Regions from separate parts of the Rahnella sp. ChDrAdgB13 genome, predicted to be linked through region 1. Evidence: predicted binding sites of a transcription regulator. Region 1 holds the regulator's gene; the other holds the start of a gene.
What was found. The regulator LexA, encoded in region 1, represses DNA repair genes until DNA is damaged. The targets are predictions, from matches to a motif close to TNCTGTATGTACATACAGNA.
Positions count from the first base shown of each region.

Region 1 (4,217 bases):
CCACGGCTGAACAACTCGCCCAGATATTCACGGAAAACGGTGGAATAGAGTTTGTTGCCTTTAAAGGTACGACGAATGAAGAACGCGCCAAGACGGCGGAAAATCGGACCGGCTGGCCAGAAATTCAGGTTGATACCGGCAGCGATATGCGGCGGCACCAGCCCCTGGTGATAGAGCACGTAAGACAACAGCAGGTAGTCCATATGACTGCGGTGGCAGGGCACATACACAATTTCCTGACCATCCAGCGCCAGCTGACGGACACGCTCAGCATTGTTGACGTTGATGCCTTTATATAAGCGGTTCCACGTCCAGCTCAGCACACGGTCCGACAGACGCACGGCCTCATAAGAGAAATTCGCCGCGATTTCTTCCATCAGCGCGATAGCATTCTGCTGGGCTTTTTCATGGGAAATTTTCTTGCTGCGGGCTTCGTCTTCAATCGCTTTTTCGATGGCCTTGGAAGCCAGCAGCTTATTGAATAAATCCTGACGAGCTGGAAGGCGCGGGCCAACTGCCGCCAGACGCTGGCGGGAGAAATGCATGCGCGCCACGCGTGCCAGTTTCTGAGCGATAGTTTTGTCTGTACCGTGTTCCGTCGCCATATAGCGCAGGGAAACGGTATTAGAGAAACGAACAAAACTGTCACGTCCGAGCCACAGCACGGCGAAGAATTTCTGGATGCCATTCAGCACGCGCAGATGCGGCGTATCATCCTGACCTTCCCGGCCCGGCGCACGACCAAACATCACGGAAACTGGCAGCATTTGAATGTCTAAATCCGGATTGTTGCGATGCAAATCCAGATAGTCGTGGAACAGCTTTACGGATTCCTGCTTCGGCGTGTAATAAGAGAATACGCGCGGGCCTTCAGCAATGAAAACATGGCTTGGCAGCAGGGTTCCGTCGATTTCCAGCGGAATAAGAGGGTCGGGCAGATTCTCGGCCAGACATTGCGCACGCAACGTCAGCAAGTCTGCTTTGGAGTTATAAGGCAATACGTACAAAATCGGGCGCGTCGGGTCTAAATGCAACTCGGTAACCGGATCTGAAGGTATGACCTTGCTCTTTACCAGCAATGAGAGTGGTAAATTCAATAATGTGTAATAAAGTCTACGCCAACCTGACATAAAAACGTGAAGCCTCTTGTTAGCAATTTCGCCGCAAGGATACCAGAAAGCTCAGATGAGATCTGTGGTGATGCGATACCATATAACAGCTAAAATGCTGCAAACACTCAAAGGATCAGTACCCGAAATGGCGAACCAAGTCACCGGATTTACCCGAATTTATAAAGCAGCCGGATATTCCTGGAAAGGATTGAAAGCCGCATGGCAAAATGAAGCGGCTTTTCGCCAGGAAGCCAGCGTCGCTATCCCGCTAATTTTGTTATCTTTCTGGCTGGATGTCAGCAGTATAGAACGTATCCTGCTGATTGGCTCCGTCGTGCTGGTGTGTGTGACTGAACTGCTTAACAGCGCCATTGAATCCGCGATTGACCGCATCGGGCCTGAGTTTCACGTCCTGTCTGGACGTGCGAAAGATATTGGCTCCGCCGCCGTACTTCTGACCATCATATTGGCGATTTTTGTCTGGGTCAGCATCTTTTGGCCGCGATGGTTCTGATCTGGAACCTGTATTCCAGGAATTGTCGTTATGCCCTGTTTTTATTCAATCTTAGGTTTTCATTGCCCGTTTAGCTGTATATACTCACAGCAAGACTGTATAAACAACCAGGGGGCGGAATGAAAGCTTTAACGACCAGACAACAAGAGGTCTACGACCTTATTCGCGATCATATCTCCACCACCGGTATGCCACCGACCCGCGCAGAGATTGCATCCCGTCTGGGGTTCCGTTCCCCGAACGCGGCGGAAGAACACCTGAAAGCGCTGGCGCGTAAAGGCGTTATCGAGATCGTTTCCGGTGCTTCGCGCGGTATTCGTCTGCTGATGGAAGAAGAAGAAGGTTTACCGCTGATTGGCCGCGTTGCCGCCGGTGAACCGCTGCTGGCTCAGCAGCACATCGAAGGACATTACCAGGTCGATCCGGCCATGTTTAAACCGAGTGCGGATTTCCTGCTGCGCGTCAGCGGGATGTCGATGCGTGATATCGGTATTCTGGATGGTGACCTGCTGGCAGTACACAAAACGCAGGACGTCCGTAACGGGCAGGTTGTCGTTGCGCGTATTGATGATGAAGTCACGGTCAAACGCCTGAAGAAACAGGGCAGTGTTGTTCAGCTGTTGCCTGAAAACAGCGAATTCCAGCCGATTGTGGTTGATTTGCGTGAACAGAATTTCAGCATTGAAGGTCTGGCGGTTGGCGTTATCCGCAACGGCGACTGGATCTAATCTGCGCTTAAGTTCTACGTTGCAGGTGCATTGGCCGCCTCTGACGCGCCTGTAAATATCAGTATCTCATCGCCCCGTTTTGGGGCGATATTGTTTGAAGCTGCTAATAAACTTTCCCGATAAAATCCTTTTTCTCACGTGTTATCCGCTGCGTTGCCTGTTTAGAGCAAATACCGGATTTGCACTCTCTGTGCTCTGAATTACCGGCCTTTTTCAGTCAGACAGATTCCAATTCCACGTTATATCCTGCTTTGGATTAATCCTAATAGTGGTTTTTATCCCTGTTTTGGGAAGACGAATCCGCATTCTCTACTAAGCTTTGAAGTGTTAAGGACGGGCTGCCAGCAAACGTGCAGCTCCACAACCCAAGGTAACAGGAGATATTTATCATGAATAAGGACCAAGCCGACGGTAACTGGAAGCAGTTCAAAGGGAAAGTGAAAGAACAGTGGGGTAAGCTGACTGATGACGACCTGACAGTCGTTGAAGGTAAACGTGATCAGCTGGTAGGTAAGATTCAGGAGCGATATGGCTATCAGAAGGATCAGGCCGAGAAAGAGCTCAAGGATTGGGAATCGAAAAACAAATATCACTGGTAACACGCGACTCCCCCTCGCGTATCAGTGACGTATCCTGAGTTATTGCTGCTCCTACCCGGAACACTTTCAGGATACGGGTACAAGGATGTACCCAACCTTCAACATCTTCCTTCTACACCTTAAATTATCCGTTCAGCTGCGTTAAAACCCTTCCGCTTTACGCCTTTTGAAATTCCATCAAAAACACCTGATTTCTCAGCGTTTTTTTACCACAATACTGTGGTCGTGTTCGCAATGATCGTGGCTGTCGCAGGTTTCAACAACTTTGCATTCGGCACATAAGCCATGTGCTTCAACGACCGAATGACGCAACTCAAAACCAGATTCAAGCGCCAGTTTCGCCAGACGTTCTTCAATGCCGTCTGTGGTTTTTTCCGTGACCAGCCCGCAGCGGTCACAGATAAACAGCGCTGAAGTGTGGCTCGGCTCTTCGAAATGATGGCAAAGCACATAGCTGTTAGCCGATTCAACCCGATGAATAAACCCTTGTTCCAGCAGAAAATCCAGCGCCCGGTAAACCGTTGGCGGTTTGGCCTGTGGTTCGCTGACGCGCAGCAGATCCAGCAAGTCATAGGCGCTGATCGCACCGGGTTGTTGCGCCATCAGTCGCAAAACTTCCAGCCGCTGCGGTGTAAGACGAACATTGCGCTGCTGGCAAAGTTCTTCAGCTTGTGAAAGTAATTTTTCCGGATTATTCAGGGTCATAGCAACATTCTCTGAGCGCAGATTGGGATAAATAGGCCACATCATGCAGCCATTCTTAATTTTATCATGCTTCAGCCAGATCGACGAATTATGCGCCGCTCAGCCCGCCATACCTTCCAGCGCTTTTTCCACATACAGGTAACCAATACCCATAATTTGCTGCTCGCGGCTTAGCGTGCCGGGCGCAATGTGTGTCGCCTGCGTTTTGACATGATCGGTTCTGTCAAACGGGTTCAGCCCGCTCTGTGCGCGGACGGCGTTCAGCCAGACGTCGCCGAATCCGCAACTGCGACCGTACAGATAAATACGGTTAATGTTCAAAATATTGAGGAAATTATACAGGCTCAGTCCCAGCGCCCGCGCACCCTCCATCACCTGCGCGCAAAGTGCCGCGTCGCCCTGATGAAACCGGTCAATCAGCTCCTGCGTGCCCGGTGTGCGTGGTGGCTGCAAAGGATTCTCTGTCACGATAAGCTGCCGGGCTTTTTTCTTCAGCGCCGACAGCGAAGCCAGCGTTTCCAAGCAACCGTAGCGACCACAGGCGCAGCGGCTGCCCTGC
Region 1 covers NZ_JAEMGT010000008.1:69,094-73,310, reverse strand. Annotated here, with positions in the region: gene plsB (glycerol-3-phosphate 1-O-acyltransferase PlsB) at 1-1,130, opposite strand, end outside; gene J8X26_RS03870 (diacylglycerol kinase) at 1,258-1,626, shown strand; gene lexA (transcriptional repressor LexA) at 1,746-2,354, shown strand; gene J8X26_RS03860 (CsbD family protein) at 2,744-2,953, shown strand; gene zur (zinc uptake transcriptional repressor Zur) at 3,149-3,658, opposite strand; gene J8X26_RS03850 (ROK family transcriptional regulator) at 3,758-4,217, opposite strand, start outside.

Region 2 (4,217 bases), on a different contig from region 1:
CCTGTTGTATTCGAATCGCTGAATTCAAAGCATAAAAAAACCCCGCCGAGGCGGGGTTTTTAGTATCTATCGTTAAAGCTAAAGAGTGTTATTAAGCCTGTGGCTGAGTAACAGTATCTTTGTAGCCTTTAACTTCGATTTCTACACGACGGTCTGGTGCCAGGCAGTCGATCAGAGCAGCACGGCCTTTAACGGAGTCACAGGTAGAACCAGTAACTGGGTTAGATTTACCTTGGCCTTGTGCAGAGATCTTGTTCGCAGGGATACCTTTAGATACCAGGTAATCCACTACGCTCTGTGCACGTTGCTCAGACAGTTTCTGGTTGTATTGTTCTGAACCGATACGGTCGGTGTAACCCAGAACGATAACTGAACCGTCTTTAGGATCGATTGAACTCAACTGGCTGTACAGCTGATCCAGAGCCTGTTGGCCTTCTGGTTTCAGAGTCGCTTTGTTGAAGTTGAACAGAACGTCAGACTTCAGAGTGAATTTCTTAGTTTCCACAACTGGAGCTGGTGCTGGAGCTGGTGCAACAACTGGTGCTGCAACATCATCCTGACCGAAACGGTAAGAAACACCTACAGACAGCATGCCGTTGTCTGGACGTGCGCCAACAGTCTGCGCGTCGCCGATGTTGTTAACCCACTGGTAATCCAGACGGGTAGCCCAGTTTTTGGTCACTGCGTATTCAACACCAACAGCTGCCAGTGGAGAAACACCGGTGTCGTGATCGCTTACGCGCTCACCAGTACCACCGAAGTTACCTTTGGAGTCTGCACGCCAAACCATACCACCCAGACGGGTATACAGGTCCAGATCGTCAGTCAGCGGGTAGCTCAGTTTAGCAGCCAGCTGAACGCCTTGTGCTTTGAACGCGCCGTTGTTTACGCTGCCTTTGTAAGGCATGCGGCCAAGCCAGTCATATCCCATTTCAAAGCCCAGGTATTGGTTCGCTTGGTAACCCAAGAACGCACCTGCACCCAGTTGGCTATCGTGGGTAGGGCCGTTGCCGATACCTTCGTAAGCATTTGCGAAACCAGTGTCATGGTATTGGGACCAGCCCAATTTACCACCGGTATACCAGGTGTTATCTTTAGGGGCGGCTTGCGCTACGGTAGCGAAACCTGCCAGTGCCACTGCTAATGCGATAGCTGTCTTTTTCATTTTGCGCCTCGTTATCATCCAAATAGGCAATTGAGCTTTAAGCTTTAAGCCCTTGGTTAAAATCCTTACGCCAAGATTCTTGCTTCAATTAAGAACTTGCCACTTTACGTTGGCATTATAGAGCAACCTTGGCGTTGTAAAGTCTACAACGTGGCGCGAAACTTACAAGCTTGAAGTGTTAACACCGTGGAAAAAAAGGGAAAAACGTACACATTTCTTAACGGCTTTGACTAATTGTTGACAAAAACTGGAGATAATCTGAGGTCGGAATACCCATTTTTACTGGGTTTGAAGCCGGTTTCAGCACAAATCACTAAGTTCCGTACTATTTTCGTAGGAACATTCCTATTTGAACTAATGGTATACAGAAGAGTGAATTTTTACTGTGGAGTGATGTCCACTAGCTGAATTCTGTTCATTTGTTGGCTTCATAATGAACCCATATGACCCTCCCTGACGTGCTGCAATTTGCAGTCTTTCTCTTTCTGAATCATTCAAATCGGGTAACCACCCAAGCACAACACTGTAATTCCCTGTGAGCAACGCTTTTTCCATTGCATCAACTGTAGACATCGCTGTGATTTGATTTACCTGCACCATTTTATCGACCGGCAAACCAGATTGAGATAACCAGTGACGGCTCAGTTTCTGCTGAGGCGTGAGCCATAACAACCAGCGGGATTGCATACCCAAATGTTGAAGCAGGGGCAGAAGTAACTGCGCAAATGCTGGCTGGCTCGCACTATAAACGAACTCCGTGATCAGACCATTATTCAAGGACGCAGACGAATTTACCTGTGTGTGGGCGACGGGCAAAGCAGACTGACTAAAATGATGATTTGTAAGATGTTGAGTGCGCATAGTGATATACCCCAGTAGGTTACTGTATGAATGTACAGTACTCTGGCGATGAGCAAAGATCAACCCAATTTTTCCAAGACATCTCGCAAATTTTGAAGGGAATATCCTCTGGCTGCATTTTATGTTTGTTGCCCATCTCTACATTGCGTATTTTGCTTTTAGCAGTACAGGTAACTTACATGGGATATATGGAATGAACATGAAAAGGATAACGCGATGATAAATCAATCAAAAAAAAGAGTGCTGGAGTGTCTGGAAATTTTTGCTTCTCTGGGGGAAGTACGTGCCCGTACCCAGTTTGGCGGCTTCAGTTTATCTGCTGATGGAGCCATGTTTGCATTGGTCTCAGACGGAGAATTATATCTGCGCGCCAGTGCTGAAACTGAGGCACATTTTTGCCGGAAGAAGATGGAGAGATTGATTTATCGCAAGCGGGGAATGGATGTGAAGTTACGTTATTTCAAAATTAATCCGGCGCAGTGGGACGATACCGAGGCTGTGCGGAAACTGGGTAAATACTCACTTAAAGGAATGCTGCGTGAAATCGAATTGCGCAAAAATAACGAAGCCGGGCGGCTAAAAGATTTACCGAATCTTTCTCTGGCTCTGGAGCGGTTGCTCTGGCAGGTGGGGATAGCAAATTCGGGCGATCTGCGCACACAAGGCGCGTGCAAGACCTACCTGAAACTCTGCGCAATGAAAAAGAAGAATCTGGGTATTAACTTGTTAATGGCGCTGGAGGGCGCCATTTTGGGATATCACGAGGCCGCTTTGCCGATGGCTTCCAGAGAAATACTGACTCAATGGTTTAACCACCAGCAAGAGCAGCCATTCGACACGATGCACTAAGTTTCACCGGATCCTGACGGGCTGTCAGTCATGGCTCTGAACGGGCAGAATTTTACTGTTAAGACTGGTGAGCTCTGGAAGATGGGCCACCAGCAATCCGATTTGTTGCAAGACAAGCTGTTCTTTGCTGTCTGAATCGGTCGTCCGCATCTGGATCCTTGCCGTCAGTTGCTCCAGGGCTTTTTCTATCCGCCCGGATTCAGAAGGCAAATGGTGCAGTGCGCCATCAACACAGCAGACCGCGTCATCAAGCAGTCTCAGGGTTTCGGTATCACCGAGTTTTTCACGATGCGCCCCCAGCGCTGAAATGAAACTCAGCATGGTGTGATTAAGACACAGCAAGCGAAACGCCGCTTCAAGCGTGGCAGGGTCGTTGTTTTTCTCCGAACTCATATTCGAAACCACCGATGCCAGCTCAGCATCGCAGTTATGCGCGTCACGCCGAGCCAGACGGTAATCCAGACTGTTATCTTTGCCCTGATGGTATTGCACTAATATCGCATCCAGATACCGGCAGTTTGCGTCGAACGTTTTGCTGACGACTTTATCAATCTGCCTGAATTTCCAGTCCGGCCAGATGAACGTCACGGCGGCCCATGCAATCGCACAGCCAATCAGCGTATCGATGATTCGGGGTATCGCAATCTCAAAACCCTCTCCCAGCAAGTTGAAGCACAGCAACACCAGCAGGGTGATGAACATCGTCGCCTGCGCGTATTGCACGGTGCGGAAGGCAAAGAACAATAATCCGCTGATCACAATCAGGATCATTTGCCCTTCAACCGAAGGCACGAAGTATAAAATCGGAATGCCCAGAGCAATCCCGGCCAGTGTCCCGATGATTCTCAACGCCAGCCTGCGGCGGGTCGCGCTGTAGTTCGGCTGACAGACAAACAGGCTGGTCAGCAAAATCCAGTAACCGTGGCTCAGGCCGCTGACCTGTATGAATACGTAGCCGATAAACAGCACCACCGACATGCGCACTGCATGACGAAACAGGACAGACTGCGGCGTGAAATGCCGGGAAATACGTAGCCAGATATCATCCAGCCCGGTGAGCTTATCGTCGACGAACGGACTTTTGCCTGTCTGGTTTTCCGGTAATGATTGCTCTGATTCGATATTCGCCAGCTGCGCGTCAATCGCGTGCAAATTCCTCAGAAGATGGCGAAGAGCCTGGAGCATTTCCCGGTGCTCGCCCTGATATTCCAGTCGTTTCAGCGCTTCTTCAAGACGGGAAAACGCCCGCTCGAACTGGCTGTTGTGCGTATATTTCTGGCGATACAGGATGCACTGGGAAAGCTGCAAACAGGCGCGGGCCTGCATACTCATCAGACGCTGA
Region 2 covers NZ_JAEMGT010000023.1:83,707-87,923, reverse strand. Annotated here, with positions in the region: gene ompA (porin OmpA) at 92-1,165, opposite strand; gene sulA (SOS-induced cell division inhibitor SulA) at 1,520-2,026, opposite strand; gene J8X26_RS08010 (TfoX/Sxy family protein) at 2,243-2,875, shown strand; gene yccS (YccS family putative transporter) at 2,900-4,217, opposite strand, start outside.
Region 2: sulA (SOS-induced cell division inhibitor SulA) is a predicted target of LexA. The motif match lies at 2,047-2,066, and genes of this name have one in related genera.